Linked DNA regions of Herbiconiux aconitum. Each later gene encodes a partner of the first gene's protein in a complex. Links are inferred from orthologs where the notes say so. Each region holds a gene or a part of one and is shown on either strand. Other genes may lie near its edges.

What was found.
Region 2: the proteins of rpsG (region 1) and tig are in contact, whole or in part, in a crystal structure (PDB 3GTY), measured with the Thermotoga maritima proteins. The link is inferred for Herbiconiux aconitum from one-to-one orthologs. Residues at the interface, in WP_004081843.1 of Thermotoga maritima: Lys34, Lys52, Lys55, Glu59, Arg62, Gln63, Glu66, Asn67, Lys69, Val71, Arg95, Ala109, Lys110, Lys111, Gly112, Arg113, Pro114, Glu117, Glu121, Ile124, Ala125, Tyr127, Asn128, Asn129, Thr130, Gly131, Lys135, Asp139, Arg142, Met143; in WP_004081061.1 of Thermotoga maritima: Glu122, Val124, Val129, Leu130, Tyr133, Glu188, Gly259, Ile262, Tyr263, Glu266, Ser270, Glu273, Gln274, Glu277, Arg308, Gln311, Ile312, Ser315, Tyr316, Glu325, Arg329, Arg336, Leu363, Phe366, Trp367, Arg373, Leu377, Arg381, Leu384, Glu387.

Annotation. Positions count from the first base shown.
Region 1 is NZ_JANLCM010000001.1:1,800,333-1,814,900, reverse strand. The notes cover bases 11,432-14,300. They hold rpsG (30S ribosomal protein S7), read right to left. Parts: upstream 13,167-14,300; coding sequence 12,696-13,166; downstream 11,432-12,695. Other genes in these bases: N1027_RS08520 (hypothetical protein), read right to left, coding at 13,839-14,300; rpsL (30S ribosomal protein S12), read right to left, coding at 13,166-13,540; fusA (elongation factor G), read right to left, coding at 11,432-12,653. Outside these bases: rpsC (30S ribosomal protein S3), read right to left, coding at 1-45; rplV (50S ribosomal protein L22), read right to left, coding at 45-440; rpsS (30S ribosomal protein S19), read right to left, coding at 468-749; rplB (50S ribosomal protein L2), read right to left, coding at 762-1,601; rplW (50S ribosomal protein L23), read right to left, coding at 1,627-1,932; rplD (50S ribosomal protein L4), read right to left, coding at 1,929-2,588; rplC (50S ribosomal protein L3), read right to left, coding at 2,592-3,248; rpsJ (30S ribosomal protein S10), read right to left, coding at 3,273-3,581; N1027_RS08565 (fructosamine kinase family protein), read right to left, coding at 3,846-4,613; N1027_RS08560 (DNA topoisomerase IB), read right to left, coding at 4,833-5,804; N1027_RS08555 (Rv0909 family putative TA system antitoxin), read right to left, coding at 5,838-6,047; N1027_RS08550 (hypothetical protein), read right to left, coding at 6,142-7,257; N1027_RS08545 (HSP90 family protein), read right to left, coding at 7,254-9,065; tuf (elongation factor Tu), read right to left, coding at 9,231-10,424; more of fusA, read right to left, coding at 10,539-11,431; more of N1027_RS08520, read right to left, coding at 14,301-14,568.
Region 2 is NZ_JANLCM010000001.1:2,339,021-2,353,677, reverse strand. The notes cover bases 6,556-9,513. They hold tig (trigger factor), read right to left. Parts: upstream 8,744-9,513; coding sequence 7,367-8,743; downstream 6,556-7,366. Other genes in these bases: N1027_RS11135 (epoxide hydrolase family protein), read left to right, coding at 9,147-9,513; N1027_RS11155 (CPBP family glutamic-type intramembrane protease), read right to left, coding at 6,556-7,254. Outside these bases: N1027_RS11195 (GNAT family N-acetyltransferase), read left to right, coding at 1-376; N1027_RS11190 (hypothetical protein), read left to right, coding at 399-638; N1027_RS11185 (aldo/keto reductase), read right to left, coding at 720-1,712; N1027_RS11180 (benzoate/H(+) symporter BenE family transporter), read right to left, coding at 1,741-2,901; ATP-dependent Clp protease ATP-binding subunit ClpX, read right to left, coding at 2,931-4,208; N1027_RS11170 (AAA family ATPase), read right to left, coding at 4,299-4,724; N1027_RS11165 (ATP-dependent Clp protease proteolytic subunit), read right to left, coding at 4,979-5,644; N1027_RS11160 (ATP-dependent Clp protease proteolytic subunit), read right to left, coding at 5,682-6,275; more of N1027_RS11155, read right to left, coding at 6,388-6,555; more of N1027_RS11135, read left to right, coding at 9,514-10,220; N1027_RS11130 (DUF4190 domain-containing protein), read right to left, coding at 10,236-11,282; N1027_RS11125 (hypothetical protein), read left to right, coding at 11,416-11,889; N1027_RS11120 (Dps family protein), read left to right, coding at 11,963-12,448; N1027_RS11115 (amidohydrolase), read right to left, coding at 12,587-14,188; N1027_RS11110 (FMN-binding negative transcriptional regulator), read right to left, coding at 14,185-14,657. UniProt on the Bacillus subtilis protein: Involved in protein export. Acts as a chaperone by maintaining the newly synthesized protein in an open conformation. Functions as a peptidyl-prolyl cis-trans isomerase.

The DNA.
Region 1 (14,568 bases):
GGTGATTCCGAGACGGAAGCCGTACGGATTGACTTTCTGGCCCATTACTTGCTCGCCTTCTTGCTCGCGCCTTCGATGGCCGAAGCCTCGTCGGGGGTTGCCAGCACGATCGTGATGTGGCTGGTGCGCTTGTTGATGCGGAACGCGCGACCCTGTGCACGAGGCTGGAAGCGCTTGAGCGTGGTGCCCTCATCGACGAAAGCCTTCGCGATGAAAAGGTCCTGCTCGTCCAGGTAGCTGTTCGAGGCATCCGCCTTGACCCGCGCGTTCGCGATCGCCGAGGCGACCAGCTTGTACACGGGCTCCGAAGCGCCCTGTGGGGCGAACTTCAGGATGGCCAACGCTTCAACGGCCTGACGGCCGCGGATCAGGTTGACGACACGACGGGCCTTCATGGGGGTGACGCGGATGTGACGCACGCGTGCGATCGACTCCACCATTTCTCTTCCTCCTTCACGTCACCGCGGTTAGCGGCGACGGCCCTTCTTGTCGTCCTTCACGTGTCCACGGAAGGTACGGGTGGGGGCGAATTCGCCCAGCTTGTGACCGACCATGGTCTCGGTGATGAACACCGGGATGTGCTTGCGGCCGTCGTGCACAGCGATGGTGTGCCCGAGGAACGCGGGGATGATCATCGAACGGCGCGACCAGGTCTTGATGACGTTCTTCGAACCGGCTTCGTTCTGCGTGACGACCTTGCGGTACAGGTGGTCGTCGACGAAGGGGCCCTTTTTGAGACTGCGTGGCATTTTCTACGACTCCTACTTACGCTTCTTGCCGACGGTCCGGCGACGCACGATGAGCTTGTCGCTTTCCTTGTTGGGGTGACGGGTGCGGCCTTCGGCCTGACCCCACGGGCTGACAGGGTGACGTCCACCGGACGTCTTTCCCTCTCCACCACCGTGCGGGTGGTCGACCGGGTTCATCGCGACACCACGGACGGTCGGGCGGATGCCCTTCCAGCGGTTACGGCCGGCCTTGCCCCAGTTGATGTTGGACTGCTCGGCGTTGCCGACCTCGCCGATCGTGGCGCGGCAGCGCGCATCCACGTTGCGGATCTCGCCCGACGGCAGACGGAGCTGCGCGTAGGGGCCGTCCTTGGCGACGAGTCGAACCGACGCACCGGCGGAGCGGGCCATCTTGGCGCCACCGCCCGGCTTCAGCTCGATCGCGTGGATGACGGTACCGGTGGGGATGTTGCGCAGCGGCAGGTTGTTGCCGGGCTTGATGTCCGCGCCTGCACCCGACTCGACGATGTCGCCCTGGGCGAGCTTGTTCGGCGCGAGGATGTAGCGCTTCGTGCCGTCCACGAAGTGGAGCAGCGCGATGCGTGCGGTGCGGTTGGGGTCGTACTCGATGTGAGCGACCTTCGCGTTGACGCCGTCCTTGTCGTTGCGACGGAAGTCGATCACGCGGTACTGGCGCTTGTGGCCACCACCGATGTGACGCGTCGTGATACGACCCTGGTTGTTGCGGCCGCCGGTCTTGGAGAGCGGGCGGAGCAGCGACTTCTCAGGAGTCGAGCGGGTGATCTCTGCGAAGTCCGCGACGGACGAACCGCGACGGCCCGGAGTCGTGGGCTTGTACTTACGAATAGCCATGTGTCTTTTCCTCTAGCTTCCGCGCCTAGCCGACGGCCGTGAAGATGTCGATGGAACCGGACTTCAGCGTGACGATGGCACGCTTGGTGTCCTTGCGCTTGCCCTGGCCGAACTTGGTGCGACGGGTCTTGCCCGTGCGGTTCAGCGTGTTGATCGACGCGACCTGAACACCGAAGATCTTCTCGATGGCGAGCTTGATCTCGGTCTTGTTCGAGCGGGGGTCGACCACGAAGGTGTACTTGCCCTCATCGATCAGGCCGTAGCTCTTCTCGGAGACGACCGGAGACAGGATGATGTCGCGCGGGTCCTTGTTGAACGCGGCGTTGCTCATGCGGAAACCTCTTCCTTCTTGGTCTTCGAGGCGACGAAGCCGTCGAAGGAACCCTTGGTGAAGACGATGTCGTCGGAGACGAGGACGTCGTAGGCGTTCAGCTGGTCTGCGGGCAGCACGTGAACGGTCGGGATGTTGCGAACGCTCTTGAGGCTCAGCTCGTCGGTGCGCTCCAGCACGATCAGCACGTGCTTGGACGACGCGACAGTGGCGAGGAACTCGTTCACGGCCTTCGTCGAGGGGGTCTCACCCTGCGAGAGCGACTCGACCACGTGCACGCGGCCGCCGCGAGCGCGGTCGGACAGCGCGCCGAGCAGAGCCGCGGCGATCATCTTCTTGGGGGTGCGCTGCGCGTAGCTGCGGGGCACCGGTCCGTGCACGATGCCACCACCGGTCATCTGAGGGGCGCGGATCGAGCCCTGACGAGCGCGACCGGTTCCCTTCTGCTTGAACGGCTTGCGGCCGGCACCGGAGACCTCACCACGACGCTTGGTCTTGTGGGTTCCCTGACGGGCCGCGGCGAGCTGAGCGACGACGACCTGGTGGATGAGCGGGATGTTGGTCTGCACGTCGAAGATCTCGGCGGGCAGCTCGACGGTGCCGGACTTCTTGCCGGAGACGTCGAGGACATCGAGCGTGTTAGTTGCGGTAGCCATGAACTACGCCCCCTTCACTGCGTTGCGAACGAAAACGAGGCGGCCCTTGGCACCGGGAACGGCGCCCTTGACCAGCAGCAGGCCCTTCTCGGCGTCGACCGAGTGGATGACCAGGTTGAGCACGGTGACGCGCTCGCCACCCATGCGGCCGGCCATGCGCATGCCCTTGAAGACACGGCTGGGCGTCGAGGACGCACCGATCGAGCCGGGCTTGCGGTGGTTGCGGTGCGAACCGTGCGACGAGGAGACACCCTTGAAGTTGTGGCGCTTCATCACACCGGCGAAGCCCTTACCCTTCGAGGTGCCCACGACGTCGACCTTCTGGCCGGCTTCGAAGACGCTCTCGGCGGTGAGCTCCTGGCCGATGGTGTAGTCAGCGGCATCCGCGGTGCGGATCTCGGTGATGTGGCGACGCGGGGTGACCCCGGCGGCGTCGAAGTGACCGGTGGCGGGCTTGTTGACCTTACGGGGGTCGATCTGGCCGGCGGCGATCTGAACGGCCGAGTAGCCGTCCTTCTCCGGGGTGCGGATCTGGGTGACGACGTTCGGAGAGACCTCGACGACGGTCACGGGGATGAGACGGTTGTTCTCGTCCCACACCTGGGTCATGCCGAGCTTCTTGCCGAGCAGGCCTTTGGAAGTCTTAGCGGTGGTAGCCATGAGTGTTTACTGGTTCCTTCCCGCTCAGAGCTTGATCTCGATGTTGACGTCGGCGGGGAGGTCGAGACGCATGAGCGAGTCGACGGCCTTCGGCGTCGGGTCGATGATGTCGATCAAGCGCTTGTGGGTGCGCATCTCGAAGTGCTCCCGGCTGTCCTTGTACTTGTGGGGAGAACGGATGACTGCGATCACGTTCTTCTCCGTCGGAAGCGGCACGGGGCCGACGACGGTTGCTCCTGCACGGGTGACCGTGTCGACGATCTTGCGCGCCGAGGTGTCGATGACCTCATGGTCATACGACTTAAGTCGAATGCGGATCTTCTGTCCCGCCATGTGTGACTCTCTCTCTGTCTCGCGTCGTACAGCCTCGACTGCATTGGACGCACCACTGTTTTGCTATCAAGCACGCGCACACACACTTCACCTAGGGCGAGGAGGGGGTGGCGATTAAGCTATGTTCTGCTGTCTGCGGCCTAGCCTCAGGGGCTATGCACTGCCAAAACAGTGATCCGGCACGCCAAGGGCGGCCCGAAATGTTGAACTAGACGAGTTTGCCACATCGGGGGCCTACTTGCAACCCGGGCGTGTCGCGCCTGCTCATGCCACCCCGGCGGCGAGGGCCAGCACGGCCTCGGCGGCTCGCACCAGCTCCGTGCCGTAGGACGGACCGTGGCCCACGGCGTGCACGGCCAGCGGGAACAACTGGTGCAGCGGAACCCGTGCGTGCCAGTCGGGAGCAAGTGGCGCGACCTGGTCGTAGGCGGTCAGGATGTCGTCGAGGAACGGCACTCCGAACAGCACCAGCATGGCGAGATCGGTCTCCCGGTGGCCGCCGTGCGCCGCTGGGTCGATGAGCACCACCCCCGTCGGTGTCCACAGGACATTTCCCGACCAGAGGTCGCCGTGCAGCCGCGCGGGCGGCTCGCCGTCGTCGAAGATGCCGGAGCGGATCAACTCGCACGCCCGCACCACGGTCTGGAAGCCGTCGGCGGTCAGGTTGCCCCGCGCCACGGCCTGCTCGGCGTACGGCCGCACCCGTTCCTGCGGGTAGAACTCGCTCCAGGTCGCCCACTCCCCCACCGTCATCCCGCGCCGGCCGATGTAGCACGGGCCGGACCAGCCTGCCGGTGGCACGCCGAACGCATCCGCGCCCGCCGCGTGCGTCGCCGCGAGCAGCTCGCCGAATCGCCGCGCCGCCTCCCGGCTCGGCCGCGCGCTGCGCAACTCGTCGAGCTCGATGCCGTCGGGCCGCACCGCGTGCACCCTGACGCAGGGGACACCGTCGCTCGCGGCCAGCCAGGCGAGGCCGGCCGCTTCGGCCTCGAAGAAGCCCTCGGGTGCCGCGGGGTCGAACTTGGTGAACACATCACCACGCTATGCCCGACAGGTTTCAACGGCATGTCGAACGAGAAACGTTCTTACGGGAGCACCCGGAGCCCAGTCGTCTCAATCGCGCTGGTCACTCTCGGCCAAGCTCTGTTCGCAGCGTCTGGCGGCGAGCCTCCCGTAAGAACGATTGCCCCCATTCTGCGCCTTTGCACCGAGAACGCAACCCTTGACTTCAGGCCCGAAAAGTGGATCGGATCAGGTGAACAAGAGCGCCCGCAGCTCGCTCTCCGCCGACGCCAGCCTGGTCGGGTCGATGGTCTGCCCGGCCGAATAGTGGTCGACGACCCGTGGGTCGACGTAGCTCTTCTTCGCGATCGCCGGGGTGTTGCCGAGCACCACGGATGCGTCGCGCATCGCCGCGGTCAGCGCCCGTGCCCGAGCTGTCGGCCGATCCTCCGGACCGTGCCGGGCGAGACTCACGGCGGCCGCGAGAGTGCCGTGCAGGGTGCGGAAGTCCTTGGCCGTGAACTCGCCGCCCGTGCGCTCCTTGACGTAGGCGTTGATCTCTTCCGGATCAACCGGATGCCAGGTGCGGTGACCCGACTTCCACGCGAGCAGACGCGCCTGTGGCCCGCGACGCTTCAGGCTCCGCACCACCGAGGCGAGGTCGGCGTCGAGGATCTCGGATTCCCATTCCTCGCCGCTCTTCGCAGGAAACTCCAGCTTGACGATGTCACCCGACACGGTCGCGTGCTCGCACAGCAGACTGGTGAGCCCGTAGCTGCCGTGCTGCTGGGCGTAGCGCTCGTTGCCGACCCTCAGCGAGCCGGTGTCGAGCATCCGGAAACCCGCGGCCAGGGCGCGCTCCTGCGGGTAGCCCTCTTTGCGCAGATCGAGCGTCACCAGCCGGCGGGCGGCCGGGAGCGATTCGGCCAGCGCCAGGGCCCGGTCGTACTTGATGCGGTCTTTCTGCTCCCGCCACGTCGGGTGGTAGATGTACTGACGGCGACCGGCGCCGTCGACTCCGGTGGCCTGGATGTGGCCGTTCGCGTAGGGCGCGATCCAGACATCCGTCCACGCCGGCGGAATGGCCAGGTGCTCGAAACGGGCGCGCAACTCCGGGTCGGTGATGGTGGTGCCGTCGTCGTCGCGGTAGGTGAAGCCCTTCCCCGAGCGGATACGACGGATGCCCCGTCCCGATGAATCTGAGCGTCGGAGGCGGGGCATCTCACCATCTAAGTCCTAATCGGACGAATCGGCCTACTCGGTGCCCACTGCTTTGTCGGCGGCAGCCCGGGCGCCCTCGACCTGCTCATCGAACTTGCCCCCGGTGACCTTCTTCACGGTGTCGGAGACACCGTCGAGCACCTTGTCGCTGATGTCTTCGGCCTGCTCGCTCTTCAGCGCTTCTTGCACCTTGTTGTCCGCTAGGAACTCTTGGGCCTTCTTCGTGATGTCGTCCAGTCCCATTTCGATCTCCTTCGATCCGGCCCCGACCTGACGAGGCTCAAGAGCACCATTGTGGCTGAAGTCCGAGGAACGCAAAAGGGCTTCTGGATCGACTTCAGGATTGGGGCCGGATGCTGAGGTCGCCGAGCGCCCGCGACCGGGCGAGTGATCGTTCGAACCGCCTGGTGCCGTTCCGCCCGTCAAAGGCTCGCGCAAGCTTCTCCGCCGCTGCCCTGACACCGACGGCGAGCTCGTCAGAAAACCACGGTTCGGGGTGATCGCCGAGAATGCCGACGAGAGCAGCCGCTTCGGCGCCGGCCACCCTGACCGGGCGGTGTGAGCCACGGTCGAGAGCCTCGAGCAGAACCCCCATTGCGCACAATACGTCGAATCGCTGAGCGTCGAAGAGCCTGTCATCGGCGATCCGGCCGATGTGGCGCTCCAGCACCGGAAGGCCCGTCGTCGCATCGTCGGTGACGGCGAAGTAGATCAGCTGGCCGGCCAGACCGCCGAGGTCGCCGCGCTCTGTCACGAGGTCGATGGACCGTCGATGCATCGACTGCGCGTCAGCCACCCGCCCGGCGCGCAGGTACGGCAGGAGCACCATCGACATAGCGTTCTGCGGCTGGCTGTGACAGGTCGCACCCGAGGAAAGCATCTCCTCCACCATGGTGATTGCTGCCGCGTCGTTCTCCATTTCGAGGTGATACCAGGCGACGACGGCGCGCGAACAGGCGTCGCAGTCGCCGAAGTCATCGGAAGGCGTTGAGCGCAACTCGTCGAGCAATCGGCGCGCCTCGTCGAGGTGGCCGAGCGCGACCTTCACCCGGAAGCGACTCTGCAGAACGCCTTTCCGGCCGACGCCGGCACGGGAGTACCGCTCTTCCATGTCATCGAGAACTCGGTCGATCTGATCGAGGCCGAATCGTGCCGATCCGACGAGCGCGCTGGCCATCCATTTGAAGTGCCAGAGCAACCGCTCCCCTCCCGCCGTCAGGGGAAACCGGTTCGGATCAGCGTCGTGACGGGCGCGACACCAGGCGAAGGAACTGAGCTGAACCTCTGTGTCACCGGTCATCGCGGCGGAATGCGTCATGCGCATCCGCAACGCGTACTCGAGCTCAGCGTCGTCGGACTCGATCGCTAGGGCGATCGCACGGGCGAGCAGAGCGCGTTCTGCGCGTCCGTAAGGCAGAGAGTCGATCCGTGCCACGAGGTCATTGACATTCACCGGGGCCTCCCTGTGCCAGGCGCAATGGTCCGCTGGAGAATCGCGGTGAAAGACCTCGCAACCATCGCTCGATCGACAGGCCTCAGCGGCCGATGACTCGCCAAGACGGCTTGCAGATTGAGAAGACGCACGGCCTCCTCGAACGCCGCCCGGTCGCTCATCTCGGCGAGCGACCGCACGATCTGATTGTTCCAGTTGAGGCAGAGCTGCAATCCGGATCGCAGTGGTGGTCCGGCAATGTCCAGGGCGATCGCGTCGACTCGATCGAGAACGTCTTTCCAGAGATCGTCGGACACCGATCGCGCGCCCTCGAGTTCGGCCCGTCGAACTGCTCCGGCGTCGTGAACCGACAGCGCAGCCACCTCGGACGGTTCGAACAGCCTTACGATCACGGCGACCTGGGAGTCGGAGAGGACGGCCCCGGCGCGCTCGACCAGTCGGAGAACGCGCTGACGGTCGGAGGCTGGCGGCGTTCCGAACCGTTCGCTCTCGCTCTTCGCTGTGACCGTCTCGAGAGTGGTCCCGGCGAACAACGCCGGAGCCCGCTCGAGAATCTCGACGTCGTACGCGTGGCCTGCGTTCAGGATCGGCCGGCCCAAGGGCATCAGTGGGGCGACCTGACGGAATTCGTCGACGGTATGCGCGTATCGGATCACGCCTCCGAGCAGGTCGCCGAGTTCCATGCGGCCGGACGATGTCTCGAACGCAAGGTGCGGCAGGAGGCACCGGGCGAACTCGTCGTCGTGCAGCGCGACTCCCTTGAGCGACATCTCGTGGATGGACACGAACTCGGCGAACCTCCTGGGCCTTTCGGCGGCGAGTTCGAGAATCCACTCCCTGACAGCTGCCCCGATGGCGTTCCTCGTCTCGAGAAGAGCGTCGTTCTCGACCAATTGCTCTCGAGACGCGGTCGGTGTGAGTCCGTCGGAATCCACGCACACCCTGGCGAAGACCAGCCAATTCGGAGTCAATTCCTCCGAGCGCTCCGACACCAGCATTCCACCGAGATGAACGGCTCCCGACCGCCGCGAACCTGGCGGCTGGGCGAACGGGAGAATGAAGGCGACTCCGCGCGTCGACGTCGACGGTGCACGCAGACTCACCATGTCGAAGGGGGTCGCACCGATGAATCCACGTCCGAAGGCCTCGATGGCTTCTCGATTCCCGGCCGTGATCTCATCAATGAACACCGGGTGCTGATTGACCTCCACGTGCCGACCTTGCGCATCTTCGACCAGGATCGGCACGTCGAGGAACCGTGCGTAGCGTCGAACGAGTGCCGTTACGGTCTCCGAATCGAGCGACATCGACGGATCGGCAGAGGGGATCAGGCGCACTTCGGTTCCGATGCGCCGCCGAGCAGATTCTGCGGTGGACAGGCGGCGGACCGTAAACGTGCCGTCGGTGCTGCCCACCCATTGCACGGCCGACCCGCCTTTGGCAGAACGCGTCGTCACCGAGATGCGGTCTGAGACCATGAAACAACTCAGCAGCCCGATTCCGAATTGACCGAGATAGTCCCGATGGGGCAACTCGAACATGTCGCGCTTGGAGCTGCTCCCAACCGTCGCCAGGAGCTCTTCGACTTCGTCGATGGTCAGACCGATACCGTCGTCGATGACTGCGAACTCGGACTGGCCCGGGCGGCACGGGAGCACGAGCACACCCCTCCCGGACACGCTCGGCTGCAGGCCTTCGCGGGAGTCCCATTCGCCCCGAGCCACCATCGCATCGCGAGCGTTCTGCAGCAGCTCCCGCAAGAAGACGTGAGGGCTTGAGTAGATGTGCCGACTCAGAAGGTCGATCATGCCTCCCAGATCGACATGGAAGGGCCGACCTGCCATCACGCGGAGAATCCATTCACGGCGGCAATTGTATCGAGGTTTCCTCGTTTTTGCTACGGTTTGAGGAGTCCCGGCAAAGCAAAAGGGCCGCGCCCGAAGGCGCGACCCTGATGCGTGTGGTGCGGAGTGTTACTTGTTGATCTTGGTGACGGTACCGGCACCGACGGTGCGGCCACCCTCACGGATCGCGAAGCCGAGTCCCTCTTCCATCGCGATCGGCTGGATCAGCGCGACCGAGATGTCGGTGGTGTCGCCGGGCATGACCATCTCGGTGCCCTCGGGCAGCGTGATGACGCCGGTGACGTCCGTGGTGCGGAAGTAGAACTGCGGACGGTAGTTCGTGTAGAACGGGTTGTGACGGCCACCCTCATCCTTCGACAGGATGTAGGCGGTGCCCTCGAAGTCGGTGTGCGGCGTGACCGAACCCGGCTTGACGACGACCTGACCGCGCTCCACGTCCTCGCGCTTGGTGCCGCGGAGGAGCAGACCACAGTTCTCGCCGGCCCATGCCTCGTCGAGCTGCTTGTGGAACATCTCGATACCGGTGACCGTGGTCTTCTGCGTCGGGCGGATGCCGACGATCTCGACCTCGGAGTTGATGGCGAGGGTTCCACGCTCGGCGCGGCCCGTGACGACGGTTCCACGACCGGTGATCGTGAAGACGTCCTCGATCGGCATGAGGAACGGCTTGTCCTTGTCGCGGATCGGGTCGGGGATCGACTCGTCGACGGCGTCCATCAGGTCGAGGATGGACTGGGTCCACTTCTCGTCACCCTCGAGAGCCTTGAGACCGGAGACGCGAACGACGGGGGCGTTGTCGCCATCGAAGTTCTGGCTCGCGAGCAGCTCGCGAACCTCGAGCTCGACGAGCTCCAGGATCTCCTCGTCGTCGACCATGTCGGCCTTGTTCAGCGCCACGAGCAGGTAGGGCACGCCGACCTGCTTCGCGAGCAGAACGTGCTCACGGGTCTGAGCCATCGGGCCGTCGGTGGCGGCGACCACGAGGATCGCGCCGTCCATCTGAGCAGCACCGGTGATCATGTTCTTGATGTAGTCGGCGTGACCAGGGGCGTCGACGTGAGCGTAGTGACGCTTGGGCGTCTCGTACTCGACGTGCGAGATGTTGATGGTGATGCCGCGCTGGCGCTCCTCAGGAGCGGAGTCGATCGACGCGAAGTCGCGCTGAACGTTGGTCGCCGACGGGAACTTGTCCGCCAGGACCTTCGAGATGGCAGCGGTAAGAGTGGTCTTACCGTGGTCAACGTGACCGATCGTTCCGATGTTGACGTGCGGCTTGGTCCGCTCGAACTTGGCCTTAGCCACTAGGTCCTCCTCAGGACTCTCATGCCGGAGTCACGGGTGCTGGATTGCATCCGGAATCAGGCGGGGGTTTGTTGATATTTTACGCGAACCTACGAGGCCCGCAGAACTCGGGTGCTACTCGCCCTTGTTCTTCTGGATGATCTCGTCGGCCACAGCCTTCGGGACCTCGGCGTAGCTTTCGAAGGCCATCGAGTACACCGCGCGGCCCGAGGTCTTCGACCTCAGGTCACCGATGTAGCCGAACATCTCCGACAGCGGGACGTGTGCCCGGACGACCTTGACGCCCTGGGCGTCTTCCATCGACTGGATCTGACCACGGCGGGAGTTCAGGTCGCCGATGACGTCGCCCATGTACTCCTCGGGCGTGCGCACCTCGACGGCCATCAGCGGCTCGAGCAGAACGGGGTTGGCCTTGCGGGCCGCTTCCTTGAACGCCATCGAGCCGGCGATCTTGAACGCCATCTCCGAGGAGTCGACATCGTGCGAGGCGCCATCGAGCAGGCTCGCCTTGACCCCGACCATGGGGTATCCGGCGAGCACGCCGACCTGCAGCGCATCCTGGATTCCGGCGTCGACCGAGGGGATGTACTCGCGCGGAACGCGGCCACCGGTGACCTTGTTCACGAACTCGTACGTCTTGTCGGCCGTGACCTCGAGAGGCTCGATCGCGATCTGGATCTTCGCGAACTGGCCCGAACCACCGGTCTGCTTCTTGTGCGTGAAGTCGTGGCGCTCGACGGTCTTGCGGATCGTCTCGCGGTAAGCCACCTGGGGCTTGCCGACGTTCGCCTCGACGTTGAACTCGCGCTTCATGCGGTCGACCAGGATGTCGAGGTGGAGCTCGCCCATTCCCTTGATGACCGTCTGACCGGTCTCCTGGTTCTGCTCGGTGCGGAAGGTCGGGTCTTCTTCAGCGAGCTTCTGGATGGCGACACCCAGCTTCTCCTGGTCAGCCTTCGTCTTCGGCTCGATCGCGACCTCGATGACCGGCTCCGGGAACGTCATCGACTCGAGGACGACCTGGTTCGACGGGTCGGACAGGGTGTCACCGGTGGTGGTGTCCTTCAGGCCGATGACCGCGTAGATGTGGCCGGCGGTGACCGAGTCGACCGGGTTCTCCTTGTTTGAGTGCATCTGGAAGATCTTGCCGATGCGCTCCTTCTTGCCCTTGGTCGAGTTCATGACCTGGCCGCCGGAGTCGAGGTGACCCGAGTACACGCGGATGTAGGTCAGTCGACCGAAGAAGGGGTGAACCGCGACCTTGAACGCGAGGGCCGCGAACGGGTCCTTCGGGTCGGGGTGACGCTCCACGACGACCTCTTCGTCACGGATGTCGTGACCCTCGGTCGCAGGCACGTCGAGCGGGCTCGGCAGGTAGTCGACCACAGCATCCAGCATCGGCTGCACACCACGGTTTTTGAACGCAGAACCGCACAGCACGGGGTAGATCTCGCTGTTGACGGTGAGCTTGCGGATGGCGCCCTTGATCTCGGCGACCGACAGCTCCTCACCGCCGAAGAACTTCTCGAGCAGCGCGTCATCGGTCTCGGCGACGGTCTCGAGGAGCACCTGACGGTACTCGTCGGCCTTCTCCTTGAGGTCGGCCGGGATCTCTTCGATCTCGTACTTCGCACCGAGCGCGACGTCACCCTTGGAGTCGCCGCGCCAGGTGAGCGCGCGCATCTCGACCAGGTCGACGACACCCTCGAAGCTCGACTCAGCACCGATGGGGAGCTGGATCACGAGGGGCTTGGCGCCCAGGCGGTTGATGATCGTGTCGACCGTGAAGTAGAAGTCGGCGCCGAGCTTGTCCATCTTGTTGACGAAGCAGATGCGCGGCACGTTGTACTTGTCGGCCTGACGCCACACGGTCTCGGACTGGGGCTCAACGCCCTCCTTGCCGTCGAACACGGCCACTGCGCCGTCGAGCACGCGGAGCGAACGCTCCACCTCGACGGTGAAGTCGACGTGACCCGGGGTGTCGATGATGTTGATCTGGTTCTTGTTCCAGAAACAGGTCGTCGCAGCAGAGGTGATCGTGATGCCACGCTCCTGCTCCTGCGCCATCCAGTCCATCGTCGCGGCGCCGTCGTGCACCTCACCGATCTTGTGGGTGATGCCCGTGTAGAACAGGATGCGCTCGGTGGTGGTGGTCTTGCCGGCATCGATGTGAGCCATGATGCCGATGTTGCGGACCTTGTTCAGGTCGGTGAGCACGTCCTGTGCCACGGATATCCTCCGAAAAGTAAGGGTGAAAAAGAGGGCGAGCGACTACCAGCGGTAGTGGGCGAATGCCTTGTTCGACTCGGCCATCTTGTGGGTGTCTTCGCGACGCTTGACAGCGGCGCCCAGACCGTTCGACGCGTCGAGGATCTCGTTGGTGAGACGCTCGGTCATCGTCTTCTCGCGGCGGGCCTTCGCGTAGGAGGTGAGCCAGCGCAGTGCGAGGGTGTTGGCGCGGTGAGGCTTGACCTCGATCGGCACCTGGTAGGTCGAACCACCGACGCGGCGGCTGCGCACCTCGAGAGTCGGGCGCACGTTGTCGAGTGCCTTCTTCAGCGTGACGACGGCATCCTGGCCGTTCTTCGAGGCGACACCTTCGAGAGCTTCGTAGACGATGCGCTCAGCAGTGGCCTTCTTGCCGTCGAGGAGGATCTTGTTGACCAGCTGGCTGACGACCGGAGCACCGTAGACCGGGTCGGCGACAACGGGACGCTTCGGGGCGGGACCCTTGCGAGGCATTACTTCTTCTCCATCTTCGCGCCGTAACGGCTGCGAGCCTGCTTGCGGTTCTTCACGGCCTGCGTGTCGAGCGCGCCGCGGATGATCTTGTAGCGAACACCGGGGAGGTCTTTCACACGACCGCCGCGGACGAGCACCATCGAGTGCTCCTGCAGGTTGTGGCCCTCACCGGGGATGTAAGCGGTGACCTCGGTGCCGTTCGACAGCTTGACACGGGCGACCTTACGAAGCGCGGAGTTCGGCTTCTTGGGGGTGGTGGTGTACACACGGGTGCACACGCCGCGCTGCTGGGGGTTGGCCTTGAGGGCGGGCGCCTTGGTCTTGGTGACCTTCGGGGTGCGACCCTTTCGGACCAACTGCTGAATGGTTGGCACTACTTACTCCTTGTATTCGTACTGCACAGTGTTGGTCGGGCACGGACATCCGGTACCCGTTCGTTCACGATCCGCACACGCCGTTACGGGCGTGTCGAGTTCGCTTGGATCCACCGGCGGTACAAAATGGCTCTGGTATCGCTGGTTGGAAGAGCAGTGGAGACTTCTCAGTCTGGCTTCGCTCGAAAATCTGGGCATGCAAGTATGCACACACCCGGAAAATTCTAGCCTCTTGACCCATCTGGGTCAAATGCCGAGGAGCCGCAGCTCCACGACCGGCAACGCGGACCTCAGGATCTTACCAGGTCGTGACGGGTGCCTGCGGCTCCGGGTAGCCCGACTCCGCCGGTGCCGTGTAGGCGGGCGCCGATGTGGCAGCCTCCTGGTTGCGCTCGTACTCCTCGCGGTCGGCGACGGTGCGGGCCTTCATCTTGCGACCGCGCGCAGCGATCCAGGCGCCCGTCCAGATCGAGGCTTCGCGCGCGACGATCGCCCCGGCGAGAGTCAGCGGGTCCATCGTGAGCGAGCGTACGAAGTCGAACTGCTCCTGCGGCTGCCAGGTCCAGGCCTGCACGTGGATAAGCGCCCCCGCGATGCCGGCGAAGTAGACCAGCACTGCCACCAGGAAGCCACCGAGCACGTAGGCCCACCAGCCGGCGCGGTTGACGATCAGAACGATCAGGATGAGCGAGATCGCGAAGACGACGACCGGCACGATGAACGCGGCGCTGAGAAGGAACGACGAGAACGCCGAGACGTACGCGTCGGGCTGCACGTTCACCGAGATGATGACGAAGGCGACCGCGGCGTAGACCACCGCGAAGGCGACGGTTCCGACGAGCGCGATCAGCGAGCCGCCGCCGCGGTTGCCGCGGGGGGCGGGGGGCGTCGATACGAGCGGCTGCGGCACGGGCTGGTAAGGCGGCGGGTAGGCGGCACCGGCCATCGCTGCGGCCGCGGGCGGCGCGGGAGCGAAGGCGGCGGCGGGATAGGGCGTGCGGGTCTGCTGCGGGTCGGTGAAGGCCGAC
Region 2 (14,657 bases), 540 kb from region 1 along the record:
AGAGTTCTACGAGACGCCGCTGCACGACGAGAAGGCCGTGCTGGTGTGGAGCTGGATCATCGACGACTCGAACGAGCTCGAGTGCCTGGTGGCGGTCGACGAGAACGGCGAGGTGGTGGGTCTCGCCCACTTCCGCGAGTTCGCCCGCCCCCTCGCCGGGAGCCGCGGGCTCTACCTCGACGACCTCTACGTGCTGCCCGAGAACCGCAAGCAGGGCATCGCCAGCGCGCTGATCGAGGGCGTTGCGGATGTCGGCCGTGCCCGAGGCGCGAGCATCGTGCGCTGGATCACCGCGAAAGACAACGAGACCGCGCGCTCGCTCTACAAGAACGTGGCCGAGAAGACCCAGTGGGTCACCTACGACAAGGAACTCTGATGATGCAGGGCGGAACCCTCTGATGATCCAGCTCGGAACCCGGTGGCTCGTCGGCGACGAACCGCCGTCGCGCCTCCCCCAGCCCGTGATCGACGCGATCTACGAGGTCGAGGGCGAGCTGGCCGAGGCGGGAGTCGCAGCATCCGAATGGAGCTGGACGCTGACCTGGCTCGAGGGCAAACCCGTCGTCGAGCTCGACGACGAGACCGTGATCGAGTACGACGCGGACACGGACGCCGCCGTCGTCACCCCCGGGGCGTAGCGCGCGCCCATCGAGTCGCCACAACACGCCGCAACGCTCCCCCGCATTCCGTCAGTTTTTGGCGATTCGGCGGCGGGCCTCTCAGAACCCTTCGGGAAGGCGGGGAGTGTAGGGCGCCTCGAGCGCGGCGAGCTCCTCGGCGTCGAGCGTGACGTCGAGCGACGCGATCGCGTCGTCGAGCTGCGACAGCTTCGTGGCGCCCACGATCGGCGCTGACACGGCGGTCTGCTGACGCACCCACGCCAACGCGACCTGCGCGCGACTCACACCGCGGGCATCCGCGATCCGCCCCACCGCCTCGACGATCGCGCGGTCGGCCTCCTCGGCCTGCCCGTACATCCGTTTCGTCACCTCGTCGGTCTCGGTGCGCGCCGTCTCCACACCCCACGGCCGCGTCAGACGCCCGCGAGCCAGCGGGCTCCACGGCAGCACACCCACGCCCTGATCGAGGGCGAGCGGATGCATCTCCCGCTCCTCTTCGCGCTGCAGCAGGTTGTACTGATCTTGCATCGATACAAAGCGCGTCCAGCCGTTCCGCTCGGCCGTGTGCTGCGCCTTGGCGAACTGCCAGGCCCACATCGACGAGGCGCCGATGTACCGCGCCTTGCCGGAGCGCACGACGTCGTTCAGGGCCTCCATCGTCTCTTCGATGGGCGTCTCGTCGTCCCACCGATGAATCTGGTAGAGGTCGACGTAGTCGGTGCCGAGACGGCGCAGACTCTCGTCGATGGAGGTGAGGATGTGCGCCCGCGAGAGCCCGCGGCTGTTCGGCCCGTCGTGCAGCGGACTGTGCTGCAGAGGGAAATACACCTTCGTCGCGATCTGGATCTCGTCACGCCGCGCGAATTCGCCGAGCGCCCGGCCGGCGAACTCCTCGCTCGACCCGGCCGAGTAGCTGTCAGCGGTGTCGAAGGTGGTGATTCCCGCCTCGAGGGCACGACGGTAGAACGGCCGCGACTCCTCCTCGGGCAGCGACCACGGGTGGGTTCCGCGGCCCGGCTCGCCGTAGCTCATGCACCCGAGCACGATCGCCGAGATCTCGAGCCCTGACCGACCGAGGCGTGTGTACTGCATCCGATTCCCTTCGACGCGTGACGGGGTCTCAGGACCCCTCGATCACTTTACGACGCCGCCACGGGAAGGCGCTCCACAGCATGATCACGCCCCCGACGAGCAGGCCCCAGAAGGCCGATCCGATGCTCACGATGGAGACTCCGGATGCCGTCACCAAGAAGGTGGCGATGGCCGGGATGCGGTGCGCCGGGTCTTCGATGGCGTTCGACACTGCCGCCACCAGGGCGCCGAGGAGCGCCAGCCCCGCCACGGCGGTGATGAGGATCGGGGGCGCCGCCGCGATGAGCGCGGTGGCGACGCCGGCCGCCAGGCCGAACACCACGTAGAGGATGCCGGCGGTCACCGAGGCCACCCACCGCTTGTCGCGATCGGGATGCGAGTCGGGCCCCGCCATGATGGCCGCGGTGATGGCAGCGAGGTTGACGGCATGACCACCGAAGAACGAGGCTGTCATGGTGCCGATGCCCGAGGCCAGCAGGGCCGGCCGAGGTGGCACGGCGTATCCGAAGGTCGACATCACGGCGAACCCGGGCACGTTCTGGCCCGCCATCGTCACGATGAACAGAGGAAGGCCGAGGCTCACGATCACCAGTGGATCGAACTCGGGCACCACGAAACTGAGACTCGGCGCGAGACTCGCCTCGGTCAGCCAGCCCGACCCGCCGGTCACGCCGATGCCGATGGCGGCCACCACCATGGCGGCGGGCACTGCCCAGCGCGGTGCGAGGCGGAAGAAGAGAAGCCAGGTGATCACCACGGGCAACGCGAGCCACGGGATCTCGACCGAGGCCTGGATGGGAGCCAGGCAGATCGGGAACAGGATGCCCGCGAGCATGGCGCTCGCCAGCGGCTTCGGGATGCGCGTGATCGCGCGCCCGAGCGCCGGCCACAGCCCACAGAGCACGATCAGAGCGCCGCAGACGAGGAAGGCGCCGACAGCAGCCCGGAAGTCGTCGGTGGTGGCGGCCGCTGCGACGAGCAGGGCCGCGCCCGGTGTCGACCACGCGAACGAGATCGGCATCCGGAACGACCACGCGAGCAGGATGCAGCAGAGCCCGCTGATGACGCAGACGGCGAGTAGACCGCTGGAGGCTTGTGCATCCGTGGCGCCGACGGCATGGAGGCCGGCGACCACGAGCACGAACGAACTGGCGAACCCCGTGATGGCGGAGACGATCCCCGCCGAGATGGGTTGGATGATGAGAGTGCCTTGCGCGCTTAGGCCGACTTCTCCTCGCGCCGCGGTTTGCGGGGAACGATCGTGGGCGCTGCGTTCTCGAGCACGGCCTCGCGGGTGACGATGACGCGGCCCACCTCGTCGGTGGAGGGCACCTCGAACATGATGGGCCCGAGCACCTCCTCCATGATGGCGCGGAGGCCACGGGCGCCGGTCTGGCGGAGCACCGCGAGATCAGCGATGGCCTCGAGGGCGTCGTGCTCGAAGTCGAGTTCGACTCCGTCGAGCTCGAACATCCGCTGGTATTGCCGCACGAGCGCGTTGCGCGGAACCGTGAGGATCTGCATGAGCGCGGCCTGATCGAGCGGCGTGACCGTGGTGACCACGGGAAGCCGGCCGATGAACTCGGGGATGAGCCCGAACTTGTGCAGATCTTCCGGCAGCACCTCGCCGAACAGGTTCGCTTCGGCCTTCTTGCTGTACAGCGGCGAGTTGAAGCCGATGCCGCGGCGGCCGGCGCGCTGGGAGATGATCTCTTCGAGCCCTGCGAAGGCTCCCGCCACGATGAACAGCACGTTCGTCGTGTCGATCTGGATGAACTCCTGATGCGGATGCTTGCGCCCACCCTGCGGCGGAACGCTCGCGACCGTGCCTTCGAGGATCTTCAGCAGCGCCTGCTGCACGCCCTCGCCCGAGACGTCGCGGGTGATCGACGGGTTCTCGGCCTTACGGGCGATCTTGTCGACCTCGTCGATGTAGATGATGCCGGTCTCGGCCCGCTTGACGTCGTAGTCGGCGGCCTGGATCAGCTTCAGCAGAATGTTCTCGACGTCTTCGCCGACGTAGCCCGCCTCGGTGAGGGCTGTCGCATCCGCCACGGCGAACGGCACGTTCAGCCGCTTCGCCAGGGTTTGCGCGAGATAGGTCTTGCCACATCCGGTGGGACCGATGAGCAGGATGTTGCTCTTCGCGATCTCGACCTCGGAGGCCTGCGCCTCGGCCGACACGATCGCCGTGCGGGCGCGGGTGCGCTTGTAGTGGTTGTAGACCGCGACGCTGAGGGCGCGCTTCGCTGCGTCTTGCCCGATCACGTACTCCTCGAGGAAGGAATAGATCTCCTTCGGCTTCGGGAGTTCGAACTCGCTGGCCGCCTCTTCGCTGGCCTCGGACAGACGCTCCTCGATGATCTCGTTGCACAACTCGACGCATTCGTCGCAGATGTAGACACCGGGACCGGCGATGAGCTGCTGAACCTGCTTCTGGCTCTTTCCGCAGAACGAGCACTTGAGCAGGTCGGCGCTCTCTCCTATGCGTGCCATGCCCAGCCTCCTAAACGCTGTGTTCTGTCGAGCCTAACCTGAACCCCGGACAAGCACGGCCAACGACGCCACATTCCCCTCATCCGTCGCTCAATCGACGATGTGACGCAGGTAACGGCCCGGCGCATCCAGAAAGCTGCGCCAGTGGTGCACGAGTTCGAGGTCGTGCCAGGCCGACTCGCGGATACCCCACTCGCCGAGTTCGAGGATGGTCGCACCGGGCAGCGAGGCCAGCACCGGCGAGTGCGTGGCGCACACGACCTGTGCGCCGGCCTTGGCCAGGGCGTCGAGCTGCCCGAGATACCGCAGCGTGGAGCCGAAGGAGAGGGCAGCCTCCGGCTCGTCGAGGCAGAAGAAGCCGGGCGAGTCGATCTTGCGGTCGAGCAGGGCCAGAAACGACTCGCCGTGGCTCATCTCGTGGAAGTCGCGATCGGGCGAATCCGGCAGCGCCTCGAGGTAGCTGTAGTAGCCGTGCATGGTCTCGGCCCGCAGGAAGAACCCCCACTTGGGTCCCACAAGCCCGCGGAGAACACGCGAGAGCCGCGCCTTTGCAGCTCCAAAATCACCGAATGGATGCGCTGGCTGCTGGTGAAATCGCATCCACTACGCCGGGATGCGAATCGAAAGCTGCGGGCCGTACTCGACGACCCTGGGTGGCGGCCCGGCCGCGAAGCGACCGGACCGCCACATGTCGCCTCGCGCCGCAGAAGCGGCGGCGCGAGCGGAGGGGCCCGCCGCCACAGGCGACGGGCCCCTCCGGACCAGCACAGCTAGCTGACGAGCGCCGGGACGTTCTTGCGCGACGTCAGAACCTGGTCGATGAGGCCGTACTCCAGCGCCTCGTCGGCCGACAGGATCTTGTCGCGGTCGATGTCCTTGTTGACCTGCTCCAGCGTGCGGTTCGAGTGGTGCGAGAGCGTGCCCTCGAGCCACTCGCGCATGCGCAGGATCTCGCGAGCCTGGATCTCGATGTCGGACGCCTGTCCGCCGCCCTGGCCGGTGGCCGGCTGGTGGATGAGGATGCGCGCGTTCGGCAGAGCGAGGCGCTTGCCGGGCGTTCCGGCCGCGAGCAATACGGCCGCAGCGGAGGCCGCCTGGCCGAGGCACACGGTCTGGATCTGCGGACGCACGTACTGCATCGTGTCGTAGATCGCCGTCATCGCGGTGAACGAGCCACCGGGTGAGTTGATGTACATCTCGATGTCGCGATCCGGGTCCTGCGACTCGAGCACGAGCAGCTGGGCCATGATGTCATCGGCCGAGGCGTCGTCGATCTGCACGCCGAGGAAGATGATGCGATCCTCGAACAGCTTCGCGTACGGGTCTTGGCGCTTGAAGCCATAAGCCGTGCGCTCTTCGAAGGTCGGCAGGATGTAGCGATCCGTCGGCATGGTGCCGTTGCGGTATGCACTCGCACCGAACGTGGGTGTCTCCATTAGTTGTATCCCTGTTTCTCTCGAAATCCGGTGCTGATCAGACCTGGTCGGCCGCGGTGCCGGCGCCGCCGATGACGTCGCTCGCGAACTCGCGAACGTGGTCGACGAATCCGTACTCCAGCGCTTCCTGCGCGCTGAACCAGCGGTCGCGGTCGCCATCTTCGTTGACCTGCTCGACGGTCTTGCCGGTCTGGGCGGCGGTGAGCTCGGCCAGACGCTGCTTCATGCTCAGGATGAGCTGGGCCTGGGTCTGGATGTCGGATGCGGTGCCGCCGAACCCGCCGTGCGGCTGGTGCAGGAGCACGCGGGCGTTGGGCGTGATGTACCGCTTGCCCTTGGTGCCCGACGTGAGGAGGAACTGGCCCATCGACGCGGCCATTCCGATGCCGACGGTGACGATGTCGTTCGGAACGAACTTCATCGTGTCGTAGATCGCCATGCCGGCCGTGATCGAGCCGCCGGGCGAGTTGATGTAGAGGTAGATGTCGCGCTTGGGGTCTTCAGCCGCGAGCAGAAGGATCTTGGCGCAGATCTCGTTCGCGTTGTCGTCGCGAACCTCGGACCCGAGCCAGATGATGCGGTCCTTCAACAGACGGTCGAAGACGCTGGATGGAAGAGCCGTTTCGGCCATGTGTGTCGCTCCAATTCACTTGCAGTGGTTTGAATCTACTGGAGCGGAGGTTCCGCGGCGCCCGTGTTCGCCGTCGGCAGAGTGTTCGGTTCGCTCCAGGGCCCGCGCCGGCTCAGCCCACGAGGAACATGGGGGGCCATTGCGGATTGTGCGCTCGGGCGATGACGAGGAACACCACCGCGTCGAACAGCAGGTGCACCGTCACGACGTAGCCGAGCGACTTCGTGCGACTGAAGATGAAGCCCTGCAGCAGCGCGAACGGGATGGTGAGCAGCGGACCCCAGGCCTGGTAGCCCAGTTCCCAGAGGAAGGAGACGAACACCGTCGCCTGCAGCAGGTTCGCCAGCCAGTCGGGGAAGTGCCGACGGAGGAGGGCGTAGATCGTGCAGATGAAGAACAGCTCGTCCCAGGTGCCGACCGCGTTGACGCCGATGAACAACCGGATAACCTCGTCGGGCTCACTGACCGTCGGCCAGTTGAGGTAGACCCCCGAGGTGATGAAGTAGAACGGCAGGATCAGCCAGCCGAGGCCGATGACGAGAGCGATGTAGCCCCAGTGGAACCGCCCCCAGCGCCCGCCACCACGCCAGGGGAAGCGGATGGCCCGGTCGCGGTAGAGGAACCGGGAGATCAGGTAGGGCACCGCCACCGCCAGGGCGAGCACCGTGCCCATCAGCGCCATGTTGCCGTAGCTGATGTCGGCCTCGACCGAGATGGTGTTCACGATGGCTTGGCCGAGAGCCACCAGCAGGAGATCGCGGCCGAACCCCGCGGTGGTGAGGCCCCGCCGTTCCAACAGGAACGCCAGCACGACCCCGCCGACCAGCATCAGGTATCCCGGCACCGGGAGCCGCAGCCCGAACAGGAGGATGGCCGCCCCGCAGACCAGCACGGCGGGCAGGAGGGCCCAACTCGCGGCGCGTCGATCGCCCGCGACACCCGCGTGCGGGTGGAGCGCGTCGGATGTCGGCGCGGTCATGCCCCCAGTCTGCCCTGGGTCGGGCGCCGGCGACACCCGTGAAACAGAAGAAGGGCCCGCATCCGTCTGGATGCGAGCCCTTCCCGAGTGCGGTGCGTGACCGCCGATGCGACTAGTGCGAGTGACCCGCGTGGTCGTGGTCGTGGTCGTGGCCGGCGTGGTCGTCGGCGCCGAGGGTGCTGGCCCCGACCAGGTTCTCGCCCTCGTCGTCGGCCGCGAGGGTGGTGAACTCGGAGATGTCGACGGCCTTGCCGTCGGTGTCGACGACCTTCGCCTTCGACAGGATGATCGCGAGTGCCTTGTTACGGGCCACCTCGGCGACCATGGCCGGGATCTGGTTCGACTCGGAGAGGATCTTCACGAACTCGTTCGGGTCCATGCCGTACTGGGCCGAGGACTGCACGAGGTACTGGGTGAGCTCGTCTTGCGAGACCTTGACCTCTTCTTTGTCGACGACCGCATCGAGCAGGATCTGCGTGCGGAAGGTGTTCTCGCTCGACTCGGTGACCTCGGCGCGGTGCACGTCGTCTTCGAGGCGGTTCTCGCTCTCGAGGTGACGCTGCACCTCGTCTTCGATGAGAGCCGGGGGAACCGGCACGTCGACCTTCTCGAGCAGGCTCTCGACGATCTTCGTGCGGGCCTCTGAGGCCTGGCCGAACGCCTTCTGCTTCTCGACCTGGCTCTTGAGGTCGGCCTTCAGCTCGTCGAGCGTGTCGAACTCGCTGGCGATCTGCGCGAAGTCGTCGTCGGCCTCGGGGAGCTCGCGCTCCTTCACCGCGTTCAGCGTGACCGTGACGAGCGCGTCGCGGCCGGCGTAGTCGCCGCCGAGCAGCGGGGCCTCGAAGGTGGTGGTCTCGCCCGCGGTGAGCGTGTCGAGCGCCTCGTCGATACCCTCGAGCAGCTCGCCGGAGCCGATCTCGTAGGAGATGCCGGACGCGGTGTCGACCTCGACGTCGTCGACCATGGCGACGAGGTCGAGCTGGGCGAAGTCACCGGTCTTGGCCGGGCGGTCGACCGTCACGAGCGTGCCGAAGCGGCTGCGCAGGCGCTCGAGCTCCTCGTCGACATCCGCGTCGCTGACGACGGCGGGCTCGACAGCCACCTCGAAGCCCTCATAGTCGGGCAGGTCGATCTCAGGGCGCACGTCGACCTCGATGGCGAGCTCGAGGTCGCCGGAGAAGTCGTCGGCCTTCGGCCACTCGACGATGTCGGCCTGCGGGCGGCCGAGCGGGCGGAGCTCGTTCTCGTCGACCGCGGCACGGTAGAAGCCGTCGAGACCGTCGTTGACGGCGTGCTCGAGCACGGCTTCTTTGCCGACGCGCTGATTGATGATGGGCGGCGGCACCTTGCCCTTGCGGAAGCCGGGGATGTTGATCTGCTCGGCGATGTGGCCGTAAGCGTGATCGATGCTGGGCTTCAGTTCGTCGGGGGTGACGAAGATGGCGATCTTCACACGCGTGGGGCTGAGCTTTTCGACCGTGGTCTTCACGTTGGGGTCTCTCCTGATGGTTGTGAGGTTCGGCGTCGTGTCGGGGCGACAGGATTCGAACCTGCGACCTCCCGCTCCCAAAGCGGGCGCTCTAGCCAAGCTGAGCTACGCCCCGGCGGCGAAATGGCCTCGGCAAGTCTACTGCACGCCCAGGTGCTGACACACAGCACCCCCGAAGCTGTACTACGATGTTCGGGTGCCTGGGGTGAAAGCCCCTCACGGGGATGTAGCTCAATGGTAGAGCCTCAGTCTTCCAAACTGATCACGCGGGTTCGATTCCCGTCATCCCCTCTCCTCTTTTCGCGACGCCGCCGCTCCTGCGGCGTCGCGCGGCCCGTCATGGCGCACCCTCACCCGGGCCGCTTCTCACCTCATCGCTTCGTCGTACGACTAGCTTCGGGGGATGGACGCTTTTCGTATCTCCGTTTCCGATGAGGTTCTCGACGACCTTCGGGCTCGACTGGCTCGCTCTCGGTTCACCTCGCCGAGTGCTGCGGGGTGGGATGCGGGGGTCGATCCCGCGTATTTGCGATCACTCGTGGCGTATTGGGGCGGGGAGTTCGACTGGCGGGCGGCGGAGACGCGGCTGAACGCGTATCCGCAGTTCATCGACCGGGGGCAGCACTTCGTGCATCGGCGACGCGACTCGAGCCGACCGCCGGTGCTGCTGGCGCACGGGTGGCCGAGCAGTTTCGTGGAGATGCTGCCGCTCGCCGATCTGCTCGACGTCGACGTCGTCATCCCGACGCTCCCCGGATTCCTCTGGTCGTCGCTGCCCGAAGGACCCCTCACCCGGGCGGCGATCGCCGAGGGGTTTCACCAACTGATGACCGAGACGCTCGGGTACGAGCGGTACTTCGCCTTCGGGGGTGACATCGGTGGCGCGGCATCCGGATGGCTCGCCACGATGTATCCGGGCGAGGTGGCGGGCCTGCATGTCATCCACGGGCCGTTCCCGGCCGACTTCGACGCGCATCCGATCACCCCCGCCGAACAGGCCTTCTTCGACGCCGAGGCGGCGCGCGACGAGTGGGACTCGGGGTACAGCGACATCATGAGCACCCGCCCCGACACGATCGCGGCCGCCCTCGCCGACTCCCCCTCCGGGCTGGCCGCCTGGATCCTCGACAAGTACCGCGCCTGGAGCGACTGCGACGGCGACCTCGAATCGCGCTGGGACCGCGACACCCTCTGCACCGCGCTCACGCTCTACTGGGTCACTGAGAGCATCGGCACGTCGTTCCGGCAGTACCTCGACTATCCCTCGAACGCGCCGCGGCCGACGATCACGGTGCCCGTCGCCGTCACGCAGAGCCACGAGATCGACATGGATGCGTTCCCGCGCTCCATCGCCGAACGCGCGGCCAGCGACATCCGGCAGTATTCGGCGCCCCATCGCGGCGGGCACTTCCTCGCCCTCGAGGAACCTCAGCTCATCGCCGATCAGCTCACCGCGTTCATGCGCGCGGTGAGCTGATCGGGATGCTGACGCTCAGTTCGTGAAGCGGGCGGTCGTGTATTCGAAGCCGGGCGCCACGTCGAAGACGACGTCGTTCGCGTCGGCGACCGAGTAGGCCTCGACGTAGGTCACGGTCTGCCCGGCAGGGATGGTGTCGACCGGCGGCAGCCCTTCGGCCCCGTTGTCGGGGTCGATGATGAGGCTCGCCTCTACGCCGCCGGAGGTGACGGTGGAGAACGAGAACGGCTGGTAGTCGGTCGCGGTGCCGTTGACGATCGTGACCGTGAACGAGAGGTTCGTCGCCTGGTCGGCGCCGACCGCATTGCCTGATGGTGTGAACGGTGTCGGCTCCGAAACCGAGATCTCCATGCCGTCGTCGTAGGTGACGACCTGGCCGAACTGGGCCGCGATCACGTCACCGAGGCCCCCGTCGTCGGTGCCGTCGTCGGTGCCTTCATCGGGCTCGGTCGTGGCGAAGGGGTCGTCGCTCGGCAACGGGTCGGCGGGGATCGGCGTGATGGTGGCCAGGCCCTCGTCGACGGCCTGGTTCACCGCGCCGATGAAGCCGACGGTGTAGACGATCGCGAGCACGATCGAGAGGATCAAGGCCACCGCGGAGAGGATCGTGCCTCCGATGGCGAGACCTTTGCTCTTGCCCTTGCGCACGAGTGCGATGATGCCGAGCACGAGACCGACCAGCGCGACGAACCAGACCGCGTAGTTGAGGAACGGGATGAACGCGCCGATGAAGGCGACACCGCCCACGATGATCGACGCGATCGCCAGACCGTTGACGCCGCCCGGCGGGGCTGCGGGCGGGGGGCCGCCGTACTGGGGTGGCTGGCCGTATTGGCCGGGAGGCACCTGCCCGGGAGGCACCTCCGCGTACGCCGGCGGCGGAACATACGCGGGCGGCGGCTGGTAGGGGGGCGGCGCATCCTGGCCCGAGGTCCCGGCGGGAGGCGGGCTGACCGGCGGCACCGGAGGTAGCGGAGGAACAGGCGGAACGGGCGGAACCGCGCCGTTGTTCTCGTCGTCGGAATTGTCGGTGGGCCCAGCTCCGGGCGGAAGATTCGTCACCTTTCCCAGTGTGGCACTGGGCCCAACGGATTGCACCCGTGTTCGAGGGTGAATTCGCCGGCCGCAGAAGTCAGGAGCGATAGTCTCGTCAGCACACAGCCGACGATCAGCACCGCCGACGAAAGGCCAGAACATGTCCGATGACGAACTCTCCGGTCCGGAATTCACCGACGAGCCGGCCCTGCTCGCCTCCCCCCTGGAGGTGAAGATCTCGTTCTGGCTCTGGATCGCCGAGGGCATCCTCACGGTCATCGGCGGGCTCGGCTTCGCACTCATCGCGGGCGCCATCCCGCTCGTCGTCGGGGTGGAGAACTCGGAGGCGGCAGCGCTGGTGGGCCTGTTCATCACGGCCGGCGTCCTGATCGCGCTCGTCGCAGTGCTCCGCATCGTGTGTGCGGTGTTCATGCTGCGGGGGCGGGTGTGGGCGCGCAACACCCTGACGGTGTTGGGTGTCATCGGTCTGGTCGGGGTGTATTACGAGTTCCTCAGCAACCCGGGCACCGCGATCGCCCATGCGCTCGTCGCGGTGGTGGCGATCGTGACCATGTACCTGCCCAACTCGAACGCGTACTTCCGGCGCCCGTTCCCGGCTTCTGAAGACATTTAGCCGAGCCTCAGCTTGCTTGCGGCATTTTTCTGGCTGAGTACCGTTGAGGCATAGGGAATCGGAAGGACACCCAATGACTGAGGTAATCACCACCCCCACCAGCACCACGAGCCCGGATGTCGCCGCAGCTGCGGCGCAGTTCCTCGGCCCGGTGGTCATCGAACTCCAGGCCCTCGCCGTGAACGGCAAGCAGGCGCACTGGCACGTGCGGGGCGCCAACTTCATCGGAGTGCACGAGCTGCTCGACCAGGTCGTCGACCACGCCCAGGACTACGCCGACACGGCCGCCGAGCGTGTCGTGGCCCTCGGCCTGCCGATCGATGCCCGCATCCAGACGGTCGCCGAAAAGACCGGCGCCGCCAAGATGCCGGCCGGATTCCTCGCCTCGGATGCGATGATCGCGACGATCATCGAGCAGATCGACGTGGCGCTCGTCGTGGTCAACAAGGCCGTGAAAGAACTCGACCTCATCGACCAGACCAGCCAGGACGTGGCGATCGAGATCGCCCGCGGCCTCGACAAAGACCGCTGGTTCCTCTTCGCGCACATCGCCGCGTAGTTCTCGAGCCCTTCGCGAAAGCGGGCGCGCCCTCCGGGGTGGCGCCCGCTTTTTCGTGCTCGGCGGCGTTTCTCGTCGAGTCGCCAAAATCCGTCGCTACGACCCGACACGTCACGGCGTGTTTTGGCGATTCGCGGGTCAGAGGGTGCGGTGGGTGGCACGCCCGGCGAGGAGCGTCAGCGCGACGGGTATGGTGCGCAAGCGGTCGGCAGCGGCGGTCGGGTCGTCGCTCGGCACGAGGGGGTCGAGGTCGGTCACCGCGAGATCGGCGGGGGCGCCGACACGGATGCGCGTGCCCGCCCGGGTGGACGCCGCGAGCGCCGCGGCAGCCGAGATGCGCTGCTCCGGATGCCACGGCTCGCGCCCGTCGCGGGTGCGCCCCACCGCGGCCGCCATCGTGACCCAAGGGTCGAGAGGCGCGACGGGGGCGTCGGAGCCGAGGGCCAGCGCCGCGCCGGCCTCGAGCAGGCTCGCGAGGGCGAAGGAGCGGCCGGTGCGGCCGGCCCAGAAGCGGTCGGCGACATCCCGGTCGTCCATCGCGTGCTCCGGCTGCACGCTCGCCACGACGCCGAGGGCGGCGAAGCGGGGGATGTCGGCGAGCGCGAGCAGTTGCGCGTGCTCGAGCGAGCCCGAGCATCCGATTCGCTCGAACGCATCGAGCACGAGGGTGTTGGCGTGGTCGCCGATGGCGTGAACGGCCGGCATCAGCCCGGCGGCGGTGGCCCGGGCGAGCAGCGCCTCGAGTTCCGCGGGCGGCACGGTGAGGAGTCCGCGCGAGTCGGGTCGGCCCTCGAGCCCCGGATATTCGTCGAAGCAGTAGGCGGTGCGGGTGTTCAGCGACCCGTCGGTGATGACCTTGAACGGGCCGACGCGCACGATGCCGCCGTCGACGACGTCGCCCGTGCGCAGGCCCGCCGCGATCGCGCGATCGAGGTGCTGCGGGTAGATGCCGAACTCGACGCGCAACAGGTCGTGACCAGCAGCCGCGCGGCGCCGCCAGACGTCGTGGTTCCAGGCCATCTCGAGATCGACGACACCCACCACGCCGCGAGCCGCAGCTGCCCGCGCAGCATCGAGTGCCCAGGCGTCGATCGTGGCGGTGGGCACGTCGTCGAGTGCGCGCTGCACCGCGAACGCGTCGTCTTCACGCAGCACGCCGGTGGGATGCCCGGCGCGGCCAAACCGGGTGAGCGCGGCCGAGTTCAGCCAGCAGCAGTGCAGGTCGCCGGAGACGAGCACGACCGGGCGACCGCCCGACACGGCGTCGAGGCCCGCGGCGGTCGGCTCGTCGGCCCACAGACCGTCACGGAACCCGAACCCCACGAGCACCCCGCCCCCGACTGCGGCTCCGCCCGTCGGCACGCCGTCGGTCGCTCGCGGCCGACCGTCCATCGCGTCGCGCACCAGGGCGATGACTTCGGCAGCCGAGCGGGCGGCCGAGACGTCGAGGCGGCGCGAGACGGCCGCCCAGGCGCTGAAGTGCACGTGGTTGTCCCAAAGGCCCGGGATCACCCAGCGGCCCTCGAGATCGATCCGTTCCGCCGATGCGCTGTCGTTTCGGGCGAACGTGGAGCTAAGCGACGCCTCCACAGGGCTCGCTCCCGTGCTCGTACGCCCGAAATCACCACGGCCGGCAGGAACGACGGCCATGACCCGGCCGTCAGCGATCGTGACGTCGACCGGCTCCGTCTCACCGGGCATCCGCGCCCCCGCCAGGAGCAACGAAGTCGCAGCGCTCACGCCCCGAAGACCTCGGGGTTGGCCAACCGCATCTCGCGCGCCAGCTCGGCGCTCGCGTAGGGCCCAGAACCCTCGAGCTCCCCCACGATGCGCTGCTGCGTCTCCTCGTCGCGGTTCTGGCTCATCTTGACCTTCGCCGTGAACCGCGTCACCGGCAGCCGGAACCCCACCGTTCCCGCGCTGATGCGATCGGCGTAGGCCGAGTTCTCGAGGGTGCCGCGCATCCGCCGCGGATTCGGCATCGGGTCTTCGAAGTGATCGACGAGCTGTTCGAGCACGCGGAGGTTCTCGTCGGCGGGGAGGATCTCGGGCACGCCGTAGAGGTGCGCCGTCACGAAGTTCCAGGTGGGCACCGCGGGCGACGGATCGTACCAGCCGGGCGAGATGTAGCCGTGCGGGCCCTGGATGATCACCAGCACCTCGTGGTCTCCCCACTCGTGCAGCCGCTCATCCGGCCGGCCGACGTGGC